DNA from 3 places in the Enterobacter sp. HK169 genome. Region 2 is predicted to be linked to each of the others. Evidence: riboswitches for the same ligand, from Rfam matches in the RefSeq annotation. Region 2 holds a riboswitch; each other region holds the start of a gene.

Region 1 (6,135 bases), 2.3 Mb from region 2:
GGATGGAGGCGATTAACGAGTCGCTTAATCCCCCGCTGGACAACCGCGTGCGCGACGCCTGCCAGTACATCAGCGACCACCTGGCCGATAGCCAGTTTGATATCGCCAGCGTTGCTCAGCACGTCTGCCTGTCGCCGTCGCGTCTGTCGCATCTGTTCCGCCAGCAGCTGGGCGTCAGCGTATTGAGCTGGCGCGAGGATCAGCGCATCAGCCAGGCAAAGCTGCTGCTCAGCACCACCCGGATGCCGATTGCCACCGTCGGACGCAACGTGGGCTTTGAGGATCAGCTCTATTTCTCCCGGGTATTTAAAAAATGCACCGGCGCCAGCCCGAGCGAATTCCGCGCGGGATGTGAATAAACGGTAAAAAAAGATAAACAAACAGGTGAATGCAGAAAGCAACCTGTAAACTATTCAGACAATTGTTGCCTTGACGCGGTGCGGGGCGCTAAGCAGAATCGCTGATTCGTTTTCTGACCGGAATAGTTATGCAGGCATTGCTGGAACACTTTATTACCCAGTCCGTTATGTACTCGCTCATCGCCGTGGCGCTGGTGGCGTTTCTGGAATCGCTGGCGCTGGTTGGGCTAATCCTGCCCGGCACCGTCATGATGGCCGGGCTTGGGGCGCTGATTGGCAGCGGCGAGGTCAATTTCTGGCAGGCGTGGCTGGCCGGGATTATCGGCTGCCTGCTCGGCGACTGGATCTCCTTCTGGCTGGGCTGGCGCTTTAAGAAGCCGCTGCACCGCTGGTCGTTCATGAAAAAGAACAAAGCCTTGCTGGATAAAACCGAGCATGCGCTGCATCAGCACAGCATGTTTACCATCCTCGTCGGCCGCTTTGTCGGGCCAACGCGTCCGCTGGTGCCGATGGTGGCGGGGATGCTGGATCTGCCCGTCGCGAAATTCGTGGTGCCGAACATTATCGGCTGCGTCTTCTGGCCGCCGTTCTACTTCCTGCCGGGGATTCTGGCCGGCGCGGCCATCGATATCCCTGACGGTATGCAAAGCGGTGAGTTTAAGTGGCTGCTGCTGGGTACGGCTGTGCTGCTGTGGCTGGCGGCATGGCTCTGCTGGCGGCTGTGGCGCAGTGGGAAAGCCAGCGTCGATCGCCTGACGCGCTATCTTCCGCGCTCTCGCCTTTTGTGGCTGGCCCCGCTGACGCTTGGCGTGGCTGTGGTGGCGCTGGTCGCGCTGATTCGCCACCCGCTGATGCCGGTGTACGGCGAGATTTTATTGAAAGTGGTGAGCCGTTAACGACGATTTCCCTCTCCCCGTGGGAGAGGGCCAGGGTGAGGGCATCAGACCGCACGAATGCCCAACAGTGAAGACGCCCCCGCCTTACCGCTCAGCAGTTCTTCTGTTTTTCCATCCCACAAAATACGCCCTTCGGCAATCACCACCGATCGCGGGGCGATGCGGGCAGCATCCTCAATACTGTGTGAAACCATCAGCATCGTCAGCTGCTGGCGCTGACAGACGTCCTGCACCAGGGCGAGCATCTCCAGGCGCAGCGCGGGATCGAGCGCCGAGAACGGCTCATCCAGCAGCAGGATCGGCTGCTCGCGGACAAGACATCGCGCCAGCGCCACGCGCTGACGCTGGCCGCCGGAAAGCTCGCCCGGCAGCCTGTCGATGAACTGGTTGATCCCCATCTGGGCGGCAATGATCTCCAGCTTCTGGCGCTGGGCATCGTTCAGCCTGAGTCCCGGATGCATCCCCAGCGCGATGTTTTGCCGCACCGTCAGATGGGTAAACAGGTTGTTTTCCTGAAACAGCATTGAGACCGGACGTTTTGCAGGCGGCGTGTGGGTATGATCGTGATTGTTAATGACGATCGCGCCGCTTGCCGGCTGCAGAAAACCCGCAATCAGATTAAGCAGCGTGCTTTTTCCCGCGCCGCTTGGACCAAGCACGGCGATTATCTCCCCCTGGCGCACGGAGAGCGTGAAGCGCATCGGCAGATGCTGGTAAAGCCAGGTTACATCAGTCAGTTTTAACATCACGCCCCGGAAGTTTTTCGATAACGGTAAATAAGGCAAAGCACAGCAGCAGCAGTAACAGCGCGGTGACCGCGCCGTCCTGACTGCGATAAGAGCCGATCTGCTGATAGAGCCAGTATGGCAGCGTGCGGAAATCTTCATTGCCAAAGAGAGCCACCACGCCAAAATCCCCAATCGACAGCACGCAGGCAAACGCCAGCGCCTGCGCCAGCGGACGTTTTAGCGCGCGCAGTTCCACCACCTTCAGCCGCTGCCAGCCCTGCATGCCCAGCGACTGGCACAGCAAACCGTAGCGGCTGTTGACGTCGCGCATCGGGTTTTCCAGCACTTTGAGCGCGTAAGGAATGGCCATCAGGGCGTTGGTGAAAATCACAATGCCATCGGCCCTTTCCGGCAGGCCGACGGTGCTGTTGAACAGTAAAAAGAAGCCCGTCGCCAGTACGATGCCCGGCATCGCCAGAATCAGCATGCCCGTCAGCTCCAGCGCCTGCCCGGCCTTTTGGGCCTGCCGGGCATAGAGTTCACGGCTGCTCCACAGCAGCATCATGGTCAGCACGACGCACAGTAACCCTGCCGCCAGCGCGATACGTAGCGAGGTCCAGGTCGCCTGCCAGAGGATGGGCTGTTGCAGGACGGACATGAGATTGAGGTTCAGTCCGTCAACGATAACGGCCATCAGCGGCGGCAGCAGAAGCAGGAGCGCCAGCGCGATCAGGATAAAATCGGTAACGCGGCTGTGCAGGCTGTCCTGCGGGTCGCGCCAGCCGGTTATTTGATTACTGCCAGCAGGAATGGCTTTACTCAGCCGCTGGCTCAACAGCACCAGCACAAGGCAGCACGCCATCTGCACCATCGCCAGCAGCGCGGCGCGACCGGGATCGTAGTCGTAACTCAGCGCCTGGTAAATCGCCAGCTCAATGGTGGTGGCCTGCGGCCCGCCGCCGAGCGACAGCACGGTGGCAAAGCTGGCAAAGCAGAGCATAAAGATTAACGCCGCGACGGGCGGGATCTGGCGGCGCAGCCACGGCCATTCGACAAAGCGGAAGAATGAAACGCCGCGCATGCCGAGCTGGGCGGCAATCTGACGCTGTTCGCCGGGAATGTTTTCCAGCGCCTGCAAGAAGAGGCGCGTTGCCATCGGCATATTGAAAAACACGTGCGCGAGCAGAATGCCCTGCAATCCGTAAGGAGAGAATGACCATTCCAGACCAAGCTGGCCGAACAGCGAAGCCAGCCAGCCCTGGCGACCGTAAACGCTGAGGATGCCAAATACCGCCACCAGCACGGGCAGGATCAGCGTCATGGCGCACAGGCGCAGCAGTGCCAGCCTGCCGGGGAAACGCCGGCGATACAGGGCGCGCGCAAGAAAAATAGCCGGGAGCACCGACAGCAGGGCTGAGAGAGACGCCTGCCAGAAGGAGAAACGGATAACGTGCCAGAGGTAGCTGTCGTGCCAGAGGGCGAGCAGGTCGCTCTCTGGCGCGTTGAACCACAGTGCAAGAAAAGCCCCCAGGCTGACCGCCACCATCACTGTGGCGGCGAGCAGCCCGGGAAGTAACCAGCCGGGAATCAACGGCTGACGGCGCGTTGCCATTCACTTACCCATGCTGCACGCTGCGCGGCGACCTGCTGCGGCGTAAACTCCAGCGAGGTTTTTGGTTTGGTCAGCTGCTCGAAACCTGCGGGCAGCGCAACGTTCGTGACCGGATACATCCAGTTGCCTGCGGGAATCGCATTCTGGAACGCCGGTGAAACCATAAACTTCAGGAACTTCTCGGCCAGCTCCGGCTGTTTGCTGGCGGCGGTACGCGCGGCGACTTCCACCTGCAGATAATGCCCTTCAGCAAAATCAGCGGCAGCATAGTTATCTTTCTTCTCGGCGATAATGTGGTAGGCCGGAGAGGTGGTGTAGCTCAGCACCAGGTCGCTTTCGCCTTTCAGGAACAGGCCATAGGCTTCGCTCCAGCCCTTGGTCACGGTGACGGTTTTGGCGGCCAGTTTCTGCCACGCTTCCGGCGCTTTATCCCCGTAAACCTTTTGCATCCAAAGCAGCAGGCCCAGGCCTGGCGTACTGGTGCGCGGATCTTCATAAATCACGCGCCATTTCTGGTCACTCTCAACCAGTTCTTTCAGGCTCTTCGGCGGGTTTTTCAGCTTATTTTTGTCGTAAACAAAAGCAAAGTAGCCATAGTCGAACGGCACAAAGGTGTCGTTTTTCCAGCCGCCCGGCACGTTAACGGCATCTGCCGCGACGCCGCTTTTGGCAAACAGTTTGGTTTGCGAGGCGGCCTCCAGCAGGTTGTTATCCAGCCCGAGCACTACGTCGGCCTTGCTGTTTTTCCCTTCCATGCGCAGACGGTTGAGCAGCGATACGCCATCTTCCAGCGCCACGAACTTCAGCTCGCAGTTACAGTCAGCTTCGAAGGCTTTTTTAACCACCGGGCCAGGGCCCCAGTCGGCAGAGAAGGAGTCATAGGTGTAGACCGTCAGGACGGGCTTCGCAAAAGCAGGCAGCGCAAACAGCGCCAGCAGGGGGAGAACTTTTTTTAACACTTTGCACCTCAAGGTTGAGTGGCAAAGGATTTTGAGAGACAGCCTCAAATCCCTTCGCCGGCGTTATCCGGATCAGGTTCGACGGGTATTATCTCAGCGCACATCTGTGATGCAGCACCCCGTTGAGAACGGCGCTATTGTAATGATTTGGTGAATATTACGAAAGCGTTATGGCTCCGGCGGCGCAAACCAGGCGGATTTAAAATCAAACCAGCCCAGGGTGTTCATCCGCAGGCCGCGCATGCTGCGCTGGCCCTGGATCATCAGCCAGTGGTGGATCAAGGGTACGATCGCCTGCTCGGCCAGAAGCTGCTGGCACCACGCTGCAAGATTCATTTCGCCCGCGCGCCACAGGGCGGCATCCTGCTGCCAGTCACGGTCGATGCAGTGCTGGATCAGCGGGACTTCATACAGATGCGAGAAAAGCGAAAAATCGAGCGGCAGGGTAAAGTTGGCGCTGTTGAGCCAGATATCACTGGCGATCTCCCCCTGATGCCATTCGTCATAGTCCACTTCCCTGACCTCTAACGTGACCCCCTCGGCTGCCAGCAGCCGGGTCATGATTCTGGCGATAAAACGATGCTCCACGTGTTCGCGGTAGTAGGTCAGGGTGATGGACTCCAGCCCTGCGGGTTTGTCGCAGTGCACCGGGCGGGCGTGGTGCCAGCGCGGAAGCAGGCCGTACGCCGGGAACCAGTATGTCTGGTACTGCTCTTCCGCATGGTAAATCAGATTGGAAGGGGACAAAACGTGGCTAACCCACTTGCGGACGGCCTGGTTTGCCCCACGGTGGGTGCGGCGGTCAAACAGGAGATAGTAACACCCTTCCTCGAGGCGACTCTCCACGGCTTTTTCTCCCGTGGTGGGGCCTTCCAGCGTCAGCCCGCAGCTCAGGTCTTCATTGAGATCCGGCAATACCCAGACGTTCACTTCGTCGATGAGCGCCCGATAGCCAAAGTAGTCGTCGAACGCGCGGATTTTCAGCTGATTGCTGTTATTGCGGGACACGGAGTAAGGCCCGGTGCCAATCGGCAGGCTGGCAAAATTGTTCATTGATTCCCACTCGCCGGGCAAAATCATCGACGGCACGTAGCCCAGCAGCCAGGGAAGCCACTTATCCTGTTGCGACAGCTCAATATCCAGCGTCCAGGCCGTGGGCGAGTGGATGCGGGAGATATGCGAGTAGAGCGGTAGCCTGCGGGCACGTTCCAGGGAGGCGATGACGTCGTGCATTTCCAGCTCGCGGCCGTGGTGAAAGTGGATGCCGGGGCGTAAAAAGAAGCGCCAGTGGCGCGGGGAAAGTTGCTGCCAGTGATGCGCGATATCCGCCTCCAGTTCCCCGTTTTCCTCATTTATCCGCGTCAGGCCGCTGAAGATTTGCCGGGCCATATGCGTTTCTGAGCGGCGTAAGGCCGTGCCGGGCAACAGATTTTTCATCGGACGGTAGTAGAGCACCCGCAGAATGTGGCGGCCCTGACGAAAGCTGCGCCCGAGATGGGAAACCAGCATCTGGCGCACGGCGGCTTTGTCGCCAACCAGCTGTACCAGCTGATCGATGCGGTCCTGCTCGAGCAGATCTTC
Region 2 (6,135 bases):
GGCGCGCTCCACGGCGTGCAGGCGATTGACCCGGCGCTCAAAGCCGAGCTCGACGCCGTCAACCGGCTCGATTTCGGCCACTATTGCGAGAAACTGCTGCACTACCGGGAGCAAAGGGAGGGCGTATGAATTCGTTTGCCCAACGTCTCGACACCCTGCACGCCGCGCGGCCGGTGACGGTGCTGGGCGCGGCGGTGATTGACGTCATCGCCGACGCCTACGCCCTGCCCTGGCGCGGGTGCGATATCGAACTCAAACAGCAGGGCGTGAATATTGGCGGCTGCGCGCTAAACATTGCCATCGCTCTGAAACGGCTCGGCATTGCGTCGCAAAACGCCCTGCCCGTCGGTCACGGCGTCTGGGCGGATATTATTCGCAACGCCATGGCGAAGCAGGATCTGCACAGCGCCATTGCGGCCGAAACCGGCGATAACGGCTGGTGCCTGGCGCTGGTGGAGCCAGACGGAGAGCGCACCTTCATGTCCTTTAGCGGCGTGGAGAACCAGTGGCAGCAGAGCTGGCTTGATGTGCTTAACATCCCGTCGAACAGCCTGGTCTATTTATCCGGCTATCAGCTCGCCTCGCCGTGCGGCGAGCTGCTGACACGCTGGCTGGAGGGATTACAGGACGTGACGGCCTTTATCGATTTCGGCCCCCGCACCGCGGATATTCCCGACGCTCTGATGGCGCGGATTATGGCCTGCAGGCCGATCGTGTCGCTTAATCGTCAGGAAGCAGAGATCGCAGCCGAACGACTGGGCGTAGCGGCTGACAACCTGGGTGCTGAGTGGCAGCAGCGCTTCGGCGCCGCGCTGATTGTGCGTCATGATAAAGACGGTGCCGCGTGGTATGACGGCGACGATGCGGGCGTTGTTCCGGCGTTCCCGGCGACGGTTGTGGACACCATTGGCGCTGGCGACAGCCACGCGGGCGGCACGCTTGCCGGGCTGGCGTCCTGGGTAGTCAGCCACCGCGGCGGGGACTGCGCCCCGACTCGCGAGGCGCTACTCCTCGCACACAAAGACGTATAGATCGCTGCGACAGTAGCTGATGCTGTACTCAATCGGCCGGTGCTGTTGGTCAAGCGCGACCTGCTTGATCACCAGCACCGGTATTTTTTCGTCCATTTTAATGTGCGCCTGAAACTCGCTGTCCGGCATGCGGGCGCTAACCCGTGAACGGGTGCGCTGCGGGAAAATATTCTGACTGCGGAAGTAATCGTACAGCGAAATGCCAATCGCATCCGGATCGGGAATGAGCCCGACCGGCACCCAGGACTCTTCAATCGATACCGCATCGTCATCCACATAGCGAATGCGCTTGAGCAAAAAGACCTCGCTGTCCGGAGGGATCGACAGGTGGTTTGCGACCTCCTCCGGGCACTTCACCACCCGCTTGTTGACCCACAGCGTATTAGGCTTTTGGCCGCGCAGCACTACCTGCTGGGAAAAACCGCGCGCCTCTTTCAGCGAATATTCAAAGATATTGTTGATTTGCGTGCCATAGCCACGGGAGCGAGTGACCACGCCCTCTTCCTCGAGCGCCTGCATCGCCTTTCGCACGGTGATGCGCGACACCCCGGTTAACTGGCTCAGATCGCGCTCGCCGGGCAAAATATTCCCGTGCTCCAGCACCCCGCTGCGCACCGCGTTTTTTACCGTTTCGGCAAATTTCAGGTACAGCGGCGTGTTGTCAGGCGCGGCGATCCGTTCATTCAGTTGAGCGATTAACCGGGTATGCGCTTGTTCCATCTCTGTTTTCTCAGGCGTGGTGTTTCCTGCCAGTATACTGGGTTACCACCATGCATGAAAATGATGAACCGGCCCAATACCGTGACCCACTTCCAGAGTATCGGCTTTTGCCAGCGCCGCCGAGAGCCAGGTTTTCGCTTCGCGCACCGTATCGGCCCAGCCTTCATGCCGCGGGCGCAGCGCCGCCAGCGCGGCGGAGAGCGTACAGCCAGTGCCGTGGGTGTTTTTGGTCTGCACGCGCGGAGCGGTAAAACGTACTTCGCCGTCGCGGGTAAAGAGCCAGTCCGGGCTTTCAGCATCATCCAGATGACCGCCCTTCATCAGAACCGCCCCGCAGCCCATCGCCAGCAGCGCGTTTCCCTGCGCTTTCATCTCGCGTTCAGTTTGCGCATGCGATGTGCCTAACAGCGCGGCGGCCTCCGGCAGATTGGGCGTGATAAGCGCCACCTGCGGCAGTAGCTTTGTACGCAGCGTCTCCACGGCGGAGGTGGAGAGCAGCGGGTCGCCGCTTTTTGCCAGCATGACGGTATCCAGCACCACGTTTTGCACCTGATAGCGTTTAAGCCGCTCGGCCACCGCCTCCACAATATCCGTCTCCGCCAGCATGCCGATCTTGGTGGTATCGATGCGCACATCGCTGAACACTGAATCCAGCTGCGCGGCAACAAAATCCGGCTCGATACGGTAGACCGACTGCACGCCGCGCGTGTTTTGCGCCACCAGCGCGGTAATGACCGAGCAGCCGTACGCGCCAAGGGCCGAGAAGGTTTTGAGATCGGCCTGGATACCCGCGCCACCGCTGGGATCGGTGCCGGCAATGGTCAGGGCGTTAATCCGCTTCATGCCTGCTCCTCCAGCGTATAAAGCGCATCCAGAAACGCGCTGGCAAAACTGCCTGGTCCACGCGACTGCGCAATGGCCACCGTTCCGGCCCGCTTCATCCATCCGCAGGCGGCAGCGACGTTATCCATCCGGTCGCCCGGTAGCGAGCAGCTCGCCGCCACAACGGCAGAAAGCGCGCATCCCGTTCCCACTACGCGCGTCATCAACGGATCGCCGCCCGTTACCGTGCGGGTGCGTTGCCCGTCAGTGATGTAATCCACCTCACCGGTGACGACCACAACGGCATTGGTCTGGCGCGCCAGCGCCTGTGCAGCGGGCACCGCGCTGGCTGCGGTATCGGTTGTATCGACGCCGCGCCCGCCCGCGCTCATTCCGGCAAGGGCCAGAATCTCGGAGGCATTGCCGCGAATGGCGGCCGGTTTCAGGGCAAGGATTTGATGGCAAAAACGGGTGCGGAACGTCAGGGCGCCCGCAGCAACCGGGTCCAGCGTCCAGGGCTTGCCTGCCGCCACCGCGCTTTCTATTGCCCGACGCATCGACTGGGCGCGCGGCGAGGTCAGCGTGCCTACGTTAATCAGCAGCGCATCGGCGATGGCGGCGAACTGTTCAGCCTCTTCGGCTTCAATCACCATCGCGGGTGAGGCGCCAAGCGCCAGCAAAACGTTGGCCGTAAAGGTCTGTACGACATCGTTAGTCATACAGTGGGTCAGCGGAGAACGGGTTCGGAAGTGGTGTAAAACGTGTAAATCGAGCAGGTCAGGCTGCATGGGTTCGCTCCTGCCTTGCGTGAAGAAGCGATGACCGGGAAGGCATCTGACTTCCCTACGCTGGCATTATCCAGATCAGGTAATACGGGTATTTCTCAGCCTTCACAAAGAAGGGCACCCCGAGTCAAAACACTTTTAAAACAGTGAGTTATAAAACTCATTAACGTTATGTAGTGTAACCGCGGCCCCAGGCCAGGCGCAAGGAGTTTCGATTTATCACGCCGTTGTCACCGCGGAAATCTCCAGGCGCTCTTTCCCGTTATTTGCCAACATTTATTACGCTTTAGTTAATTCTGGTTCAGTAATTGTTAATACGTTATTGAAAAACTTTATTACGTACTTTTACTGAGACTATTATTTTTATTTTTTATTACGTGCTCATTACGCTTTTATAAGATAGGGAAACTTCTTTCGCATGAAAGAATAAGACAGTATTAATTTATTTAACTCTATTAAACATTTGTACTTTGATCAATAGCTTAACGCTCCCCTGGATTTATCGCATAATCCATAAGTTAATGTATACATTAAATAAACCTCCTCGATACCGCACCCTGCCCTTTCATTTATTCATATCATTTATGATTTAGATCAAAATCATCAATTTGGGTTTAATCGATAGTTTATTCACGCTACTAAAAAAGGTCCGGGCATTGAATATCCTGTATTGAGATATGGAAATACAGATATCCACATGCCACTAAAGCCAAAACTGTTCTGCTTAATTTTGTTTTTTAATACGTTAATGATGTGAGTCCTTCGAATGAAAATTTTCAATAAATCTGTTATTCCTGTTTTTGTATTTGGGGTGGTCGCCGGTAGCGCCGTGAATATTACCAACGCTGCTGCTGCCGTTTGGGATGACGCATCAATCACAGATATTGTGAATGACCATCAAGACCAAATTACGCAAAACAGGGTCGATAGCATTGCTCGCGATCTCTCAACTGAAAATCGCTTAACGCAGGTGGATAGCGACCTTCAATCCACTAAATTAGGTGTTTTGGTTATTGAGCAAGCCACAAATGACGCTTACCAAAAAGCCTTGCTTGCTGGTGCGCTTGCAGATACCGCCAATCAAAAAAGCGATGCGGCTTTACAGGGCGTTATGACGAACGGCACAGAAATTATCAATATGGAAAACGTTAACAAAGTGCAAGATAACCGTCTTGACAGCCTGGAAAATGCCCCTAAACCCACTAACGGCGTAGATGGCAAAGATGGCGTGACGACCACCGTGACGCACATGCAGGTAGACGCAGCAACACAAACTAAAGTGGCTAATAATACCCAGGCAGTTACCGCCACCGCACAGGATCTGCTGGCAACGAAACAGACGTTACAGGCAATGAATAACAATACCAACCAGCAATTTAAATCACTGCACGATGAAGTAGATAATAATAAGAAGCAAGCTAATGCCGGTATTTCAGGTGCCATGGCGATGGCTGGATTACCGCAGGTACAAACGAATCAGCATGTTATGTTCTCTGCTGGCGGAGCCACATACAATAGTGAAAGCGCCCTTGCCGTTGGGGCATCCGTTAACTTTAGTTCACATGTGATCGCGAAAGTGAGCTTCTCTGATGATACCGCCAATAATATGGGAGCGTCAGTTGGCGTCGGAATGGGCTTTTAACGAAATACAACTTAAGCATTATTAACTTACGCCATTAAGTTAATAACCTGCTTGCCTCCGGCAAGAATAGCGATGACAGAAAAAACATGCTCAGACATATCATTATTTCAGCGACCCTGTATCTGATGCTCATTGGCGTCGGTATTTGGATCGGCATGATGTACGTCTCCTATTATCTGTGCGTTTTATAAGGTGAACAAAAGTTTAGCCATGAAAACTCAATTAATATGGATTGCACTGATGTTAACGGTAGCGACAACACCGGCTCATGCGATTAACGCGCATTATCGTGCTCAATTAGAACGTTCAGGATGTACTGAGATGAACGCGAATGACGGCTCTTGTGATATCCACAAAACAAAAGCCCAAAATGCGGCGCAGCACTCAACAGCTGCGGGCCACGACCCTTTGCGTGAAGCCACTTTTACATCGGATGCGGTTAACGCCACGATTTCAAATGGCTTTTTTAACGCCACCATTAACGGCAAAAAGGCCACCGTTAAGCGTCTGAATGCTCATTTCTATGAGATTCACGGTAATGGTTTTGTTATATCGCTAAGCATTGATGAGAACGGCATTACGGCGGCGTCCTGGAATAAGACGACGGGGCGTAACCACGGCATTTTGCAGGTGTCGCAGAAATAAAGCGAACAAGGAGGCAGTCTGCCTCCTTTTCGGTCAGCGAATGGCACGATTTGTCACACTCTTTTTTATGAATTTACAGTCAGGGCAGAACACACGTAACAGTCTGTTTTTCTTTACCATAAAGTGCAATTTTCTTTCTTAAAAAGGGGATATCCCCTCCCCTGAGCGCCATGTCACAAAACAGTAAACAAATTAACCATTGAGCCCCGTGGCAAAAGGCTCTATATTGGCGGCGTTTTTTTCAGGCCCCCATCTGTTTTTTAACTTTTTATTCAATCGTGGCTCATAACGAAGCGGCGGTTGTAGGAGTGATATGATGACGGATAAAGTCCGTATTGACACCGTAGATGCCCACAAAAGCAACGAAACCTATCTGGCCCGTCAGGCCGAGTTTGAATCTAACGTCAGGAGTTATCCGCGCAAACTGCCTTTAGCCATCACTAAAGCAGAAGGCGTGTGGATCACCGATGCAGATAATAAAGAATACCTT
Region 3 (6,135 bases), 1.8 Mb from region 2:
GGCCCGACACATCGCCACGGTATCTTCTATCAGCCGACGCGCCACGGTGCCCGGCGGAGGTAACAGCGGTAGATCGTCGTAGCGATACCAGTTTGCTTCCAGCAGCTCTTTCTGATCGATAACGATCTCGCCGCTATCATATTCGGCCATAAATGCCGTCATCAGCGACTGCGGGAACGGCCACGGCTGCGAGGTAACGTAGCGCAGGTTCTTCACTTTGATCCCGCTCTCCTCCATCACCTCGCGCGCTACCGCCTGCTCCAGCGTTTCGCCCACCTCGACGAAGCCGGCCAGCACGGTGTGAATGCCGTTGCGATGGCGGGTATGCTGCGCCAGCAGGATGGAATCCTCCCGGCGGATAGCGACGATAATGCACGGCGCTATCTGCGGATAGTAGCGTTCGCGGCAGTGGCTGCAGAGCATCGCCCACTCGGTTTTGCTCGGGCGCATGGTATGACCGCAGTAGCCGCAGTATTTATGCGAGCGGTAAAACTCGGCCAGCTGCACGCCGCGCCCCGCCAGCTGGAACAGCCCCACGTCCAGATCCAGCACCTGGCGCACCGATCCCATATCCTGGCGGCGGGACTGTTGGATCAACCACACGGGCTCACCCTGCCACTCGCCGATCTGTAGCGCTGGCTGGCCAACGAGATCGAACGCCTCAGCTGCGCCATAGGGGATTTCCCCGGCAGGAAGCCATAATTTTTGTTCGTGACTGACGATCCACCAACCAAGATCTGATTTTTCAATAATACGATCCATATCTATTGCACTACCTTCGCTTCACTGACATGTTGTTAGCATTGTGGTTACATTCTGGATAAGCAGATTCAATCCTACATTTTGCGGAGTCGACCATGTTAAACCAGCTGGAAAGCCTGACTGAGCGCGTTAGAGGAAATAACAAACTGGTGGATCGCTGGCTACATGTACGCAAGCATCTACTCGTGGCTTATTACAATCTGGTCGGTATTAAGCCTGGCAAAGAATCGTTTATGCGACTGAATGAAAAAGCGCTGGATGATTTTTGTCAGGGCCTGGTCGACTATCTGTCCGACGGCCATTTCAATATTTATGAACGCATTATCCGCGAAATGGAAGGTACAACACCCTATTTAGCGGCCAGCAAGCTCTATCCCCTTCTGGAAGCCAACACCCAGCAGATCATGGATTACTATGATTCCGCGCTCGAGAACGCTATCGATCACGATAACTATCTTGAGTTTCAGCAGGCGCTATCCGACCTCGGCGAAGCGCTGGAAGAGCGATTCACGCTGGAAGATAAGCTGATCGCCCTCGTGCTGGACAATGATTTGAACATCAGTAACGAAGAGAACGTCGCGCGCCCTGCTTGAGTTCTTCATCGTTAACGAGTAATTTACAACCATTCGCCCCTCTCACGAGGGGGATTTTTCTTGTCGGAGTGCCCAGCGCCTGAACGCGCGGGCTGAGACCGTTAATTCGGGATCCGCGGAACCTGATCAGGCTAATACCTGCGAAGGGAACAAGAGTCACATTGCTGTTGTATCGCCTGAGGGCGATCCTCTCTTGCTTCATCCGTCGTCTGACAAGCCATGTCCTTCACTTTTGGAATGAGCTATGTCTACTGCAAAACTGACCCGCCGCGAACAGCGCGCACAGGCCCAACACTTCATCGACACGCTGGAAGGCACCGCTTTCCCGAACTCGAAACGCATCTACATTTCCGGCTCGCAGGCCGATATCCGCGTCCCAATGCGCGAAATCCAGCTCAGCCCGACGCTTATCGGCGGCAGCAAAGATAACCCCCAGTATGAAGACAACGAAGCCGTGCCGGTGTATGACACCTCCGGTCCGTACGGCGATCCTGATGTTGCCATCAACGTCCAGCAGGGTCTGGCAAAGCTGCGCCAGCCGTGGATTGATGCGCGCAACGACTGTGAAGAGCTGAGCGTACTCAGCTCTGCCTACACCAAAGAGCGCCTGGCCGACGACGGTCTGGACGAGCTGCGCTTTACCGGCCTGCTGACGCCAAAACGCGCTAAGGCGGGCAAATGCGTGACCCAGCTGCACTACGCGCGCCGGGGCATCGTCACGCCGGAGATGGAGTTCATCGCCATCCGCGAAAACATGGGTCGCGAGCGCATCCGTAGCGAAGTGCTGCGCTATCAGCATCCGGGTGAAGGCTTTGGCGCTCGCCTGCCGGAGAACATCACGCCGGAGTTTGTGCGTGACGAAGTGGCCGCAGGCCGCGCGATTATCCCCGCCAACATCAACCACCCGGAATCCGAGCCGATGATTATCGGCCGCAACTTCCTGGTGAAGGTCAACGCGAACATCGGTAACTCGGCCGTCACCTCCTCCATCGAAGAAGAGGTGGAGAAGCTGGTCTGGTCCACGCGCTGGGGCGCGGACACGGTAATGGACCTCTCCACTGGACGCTATATTCACGAAACCCGCGAATGGATCCTGCGTAACAGCCCGGTACCGATTGGCACCGTCCCGATTTATCAGGCGCTGGAAAAGGTCAACGGCATTGCCGAAGACCTCACCTGGGAAGCGTTCCGCGACACGCTGCTGGAGCAGGCCGAACAGGGCGTGGACTATTTCACCATTCACGCGGGCGTGCTGCTGCGCTACGTGCCGATGACGGCGAAGCGCCTGACCGGCATCGTCTCGCGCGGCGGTTCCATCATGGCGAAGTGGTGCCTGTCCCATCATCAGGAAAACTTCCTCTACGAACACTTCCGCGAAATTTGCGAAATCTGCGCCGCGTACGATGTCTCTCTGTCGCTGGGCGACGGCCTGCGTCCGGGCTCTATTCGCGACGCGAACGACGAAGCGCAGTTTGCCGAGCTGCACACGCTGGGCGAACTGACCAAAATCGCCTGGGAGTATGACGTGCAGGTGATGATTGAAGGCCCGGGCCACGTGCCGATGCAGATGATCCGCCGCAACATGACCGAGGAGCTGGAGCACTGCCACGAAGCTCCGTTCTACACCCTGGGGCCGTTGACCACCGATATTGCGCCGGGCTATGACCACTTCACGTCGGGCATTGGGGCGGCGATGATCGGCTGGTTCGGCTGCGCTATGCTCTGCTACGTCACGCCAAAAGAGCACCTCGGCCTGCCAAACAAAGAGGATGTGAAGCAGGGGCTGATCACCTACAAAATTGCCGCCCACGCCGCGGATCTGGCCAAAGGCCATCCGGGCGCGCAAATCCGCGATAACGCCATGTCGAAGGCACGCTTTGAATTCCGCTGGGAAGACCAGTTCAACCTGGCGCTGGACCCGTTCACCGCCCGCGCCTATCACGACGAGACCCTGCCGCAGGAATCGGGCAAAGTCGCGCACTTCTGCTCTATGTGCGGGCCAAAATTCTGCTCGATGAAAATCAGCCAGGAGGTGCGCGACTACGCCGCCGCGCAGACCATTGAAGTGGGCATGGCGGACATGTCTGAAACCTTCCGCGCCAAAGGCGGCGAAATCTACCTCAAAAAAGAGGAGGCGTAATGTATAAGCCCGATTTCCCGCCCGTTCCCTACCGTTTAGGGCTCTATCCGGTGGTGGACAGCGTGGAGTGGATAGAGCGCCTGCTGGAGACAGGCGTTCGAACGATCCAGCTGCGCATCAAGGATAAACGCGACGACGAGGTGGAAGCCGATGTGGTTGCCGCCATCGCGCTTGGCCGTCGGCATAACGCCCGTCTGTTTATCAACGATTACTGGCGGCTGGCCGTTAAGCACCAGGCGTACGGCGTGCACCTGGGTCAGGAGGACCTGGAAACAACGGATCTGAGCGCTATCCGCGAAGCCGGGTTGCGTCTTGGCGTTTCAACGCACGATGACATGGAGATCGACGTGGCGCTGGCGGCCCGTCCCTCTTACATCGCGCTGGGTCACGTCTTCCCGACGCAAACCAAGCAGATGCCCTCCGCACCGCAGGGGCTGACGCAGCTGGCGAGTCACGTTAAACGCCTTGCCGATTACCCCACCGTCGCCATCGGCGGAATCAGCCTTGAACGCGCCCCGGCGGTGCTGGAGACCGGCGTCGGCAGTATCGCCGTCGTCAGCGCCATTACCCAGGCCGCAGACTGGCGTCTCGCCACCGAACAGCTGTTACAGCTGGCAGGAGCGGGTGATGAACGATCGTGATTTTATGCGCTATAGCCGTCAGATCCTGCTGGAAGATATCGCCATCGACGGACAGCAAAAGCTGCTCGCCAGCCGGGTGCTGATTGTCGGTCTGGGCGGGTTAGGCGCGCCCGCCGCGCTTTATCTGGCAGGCGCAGGTATCGGTACGCTGGTGCTGGCCGACGACGACGAGGTTCACCTCAGCAACCTGCAGCGACAAATCCTCTTCTCCACCGAGGATATCAACCAGCCAAAAGCGCAAATTACCCGGCAGCGCCTGAACCAGCTCAACCCGGATATCGCGCTGATTGCCCTGCAGGATCGGCTCAGCGGTGAAAACCTGCGCCGTGAGGTCGCCCTTGCCGACGTGGTGCTGGACTGCACGGACAACATGGCGACGCGCCAGGCGATTAACGCCGCCTGCGTGGCAAATAATACGCCGCTTATCACCGCCAGCGCGGTGGGTTTCGGCGGGCAGATGATGGTCCTGACCCCGCCGTGGTCGCAGGGCTGCTATCGCTGCCTGTGGCCGGACGATGCCGAGCCGGCGCGCAACTGCCGTACGGCGGGCATTCTGGGTCCGGTGGTCGGCGTAATGGGCACAATGCAGGCGCTGGAGGCCATCAAGCTGCTCAGCGGCATGGAGACGGAACGCAATTCGCTGCGGCTGTTTGATGCCCGCTCCAGCGGCTGGCGTCATCTGGCGTTACACCGCGCCAGCCGCTGCCCGGTATGCGGAGGCCGCGATGCGCATTCTGTTTAACGATGAGCCGATGAAATGCGACGACGGGCTCACCGTTGCGGTACTGCTCGACAAGCTGCGCCAGCTCAAGCCGGGAACGGCGCTGGCGCTCAATCAACAGATCCTGCCGCGCGAGCAGTGGGAACACCAGCAGGTCAATGACGGCGACCAGATCCTGCTGTTTCAGGTTATCGCAGGGGGCTGAGATGTTACGTATTGCCGATAAAGTCTTTGATTCACACCTGTTTACCGGAACCGGAAAATTCGCCTCGCCGCAGCTGATGGTGGATGCCATTCGCGAAAGCGGCAGCCAGCTGGTGACGCTGGCGCTCAAGCGCGTGGATCTGCGCCATCACAGCGATGCCATTCTGGCGCCTTTACTGGAGGCTGGCGTCACGCTGCTGCCCAACACCTCCGGTGCCAAAACGGCCGAAGAGGCGATTTTTGCCGCGCAGCTGGCCCGCGAGGCGCTCGGCACTCGCTGGCTGAAGCTGGAAATTCATCCTGACGCCCGCTGGCTGCTGCCCGACCCCATCGAAACGCTGAAAGCGGCTGAAAAGCTGGTGCAGCAAGGGTTTATCGTCCTGCCTTACTGCGGCGCCGATCCTGTTCTGTGCAAACGGCTGGAAGAGGTCGGCTGCGCCGCCGTCATGCCGCTGGGCGCCCCCATTGGCTCCAATCAGGGGCTTGAAACCCGCGCAATGCTGGAAATCATTATTGAGCAAGCTACCGTGCCGGTGGTGGTTGATGCGGGCATTGGCGTGCCCAGCCATGCCGCGCAGGCGCTGGAGATGGGCGCCGACGCGGTGCTGGTCAACACGGCCATCGCGGTTGCCGACGATCCGGTCATGATGGCGCGTGCGTTCCGCATGGCCGTAGAGGCTGGCCTGCTGGCAAGGGAGTCTGGCCCCGGCTCGCGCAGTTTCCAGGCACAGGCCACCAGCCCGCTGACCGGTTTTCTGGAGGCGATCTCATGAGCACGTTTACCGAGCGCTGGCGGCAGCTTAACTGGGACGACATTGCCCTGCGCATTAACAGCAAAACGGCGGCTGACGTGGAGCGCGCGCTGCATGCCCGCCATCTGACCCGCGAGGATCTGATGGCCCTGCTCTCCCCGGCGGCCAGCGCGTACCTCGAGCCGATGGCCCAGCGAGCGCAGCGGCTCACCCGCCAGCGTTTTGGCAACACGGTAAGCTTCTACGTGCCGCTCTATCTATCAAACCTGTGCGCCAATGACTGCACCTACTGCGGTTTTTCCATGAGCAACCGCATCAAGCG

The links. A riboswitch is a leader RNA that binds a small molecule or an ion and turns the genes downstream of it on or off. The one in region 2 is predicted to bind thiamine pyrophosphate.
Region 1: it holds a riboswitch for thiamine pyrophosphate, as region 2 does, so the genes downstream of both, thiB (thiamine ABC transporter substrate binding subunit) here and thiM (hydroxyethylthiazole kinase) in region 2, are expected to answer to the same signal.
Region 3: it holds a riboswitch for thiamine pyrophosphate, as region 2 does, so the genes downstream of both, thiC (phosphomethylpyrimidine synthase ThiC) here and thiM (hydroxyethylthiazole kinase) in region 2, are expected to answer to the same signal.

The regions. Positions count from the first base shown of each region.
Region 1 covers NZ_CP017087.1:3,682,344-3,688,478, forward strand. The annotation lists gene araC (arabinose operon transcriptional regulator AraC) at 1-359, shown strand, start outside; gene EnteroDNA1_RS17490 (DedA family protein) at 488-1,255, shown strand; gene thiQ (thiamine ABC transporter ATP-binding protein ThiQ) at 1,300-2,001, opposite strand; gene thiP (thiamine/thiamine pyrophosphate ABC transporter permease ThiP) at 1,985-3,595, opposite strand; gene thiB (thiamine ABC transporter substrate binding subunit) at 3,571-4,554, opposite strand; TPP riboswitch at 4,586-4,686, opposite strand; gene sgrR (HTH-type transcriptional regulator SgrR) at 4,723-6,135, opposite strand, start outside.
Region 2 covers NZ_CP017087.1:1,404,937-1,411,071, forward strand. The annotation lists gene EnteroDNA1_RS06720 (ADP-ribosylglycohydrolase family protein) at 1-129, shown strand, start outside; gene EnteroDNA1_RS06725 (PfkB family carbohydrate kinase) at 126-1,031, shown strand; gene EnteroDNA1_RS06730 (GntR family transcriptional regulator) at 1,005-1,751, opposite strand; gene thiD (bifunctional hydroxymethylpyrimidine kinase/phosphomethylpyrimidine kinase) at 1,794-2,594, opposite strand; gene thiM (hydroxyethylthiazole kinase) at 2,591-3,361, opposite strand; TPP riboswitch at 3,397-3,493, opposite strand; gene EnteroDNA1_RS22545 (YadA C-terminal domain-containing protein) at 4,125-5,000, shown strand; gene EnteroDNA1_RS06750 (hypothetical protein) at 5,211-5,645, shown strand; gene EnteroDNA1_RS06755 (diaminobutyrate--2-oxoglutarate transaminase) at 5,959-6,135, shown strand, end outside.
Region 3 covers NZ_CP017087.1:3,177,088-3,183,222, reverse strand. The annotation lists gene nudC (NAD(+) diphosphatase) at 1-762, opposite strand, end outside; gene EnteroDNA1_RS15080 (Rsd/AlgQ family anti-sigma factor) at 858-1,355, shown strand; TPP riboswitch at 1,410-1,521, shown strand; gene thiC (phosphomethylpyrimidine synthase ThiC) at 1,600-3,495, shown strand; gene thiE (thiamine phosphate synthase) at 3,495-4,136, shown strand; gene EnteroDNA1_RS15065 (HesA/MoeB/ThiF family protein) at 4,123-4,878, shown strand; gene thiS (sulfur carrier protein ThiS) at 4,862-5,062, shown strand; gene thiG (thiazole synthase) at 5,064-5,834, shown strand; gene thiH (2-iminoacetate synthase ThiH) at 5,831-6,135, shown strand, end outside.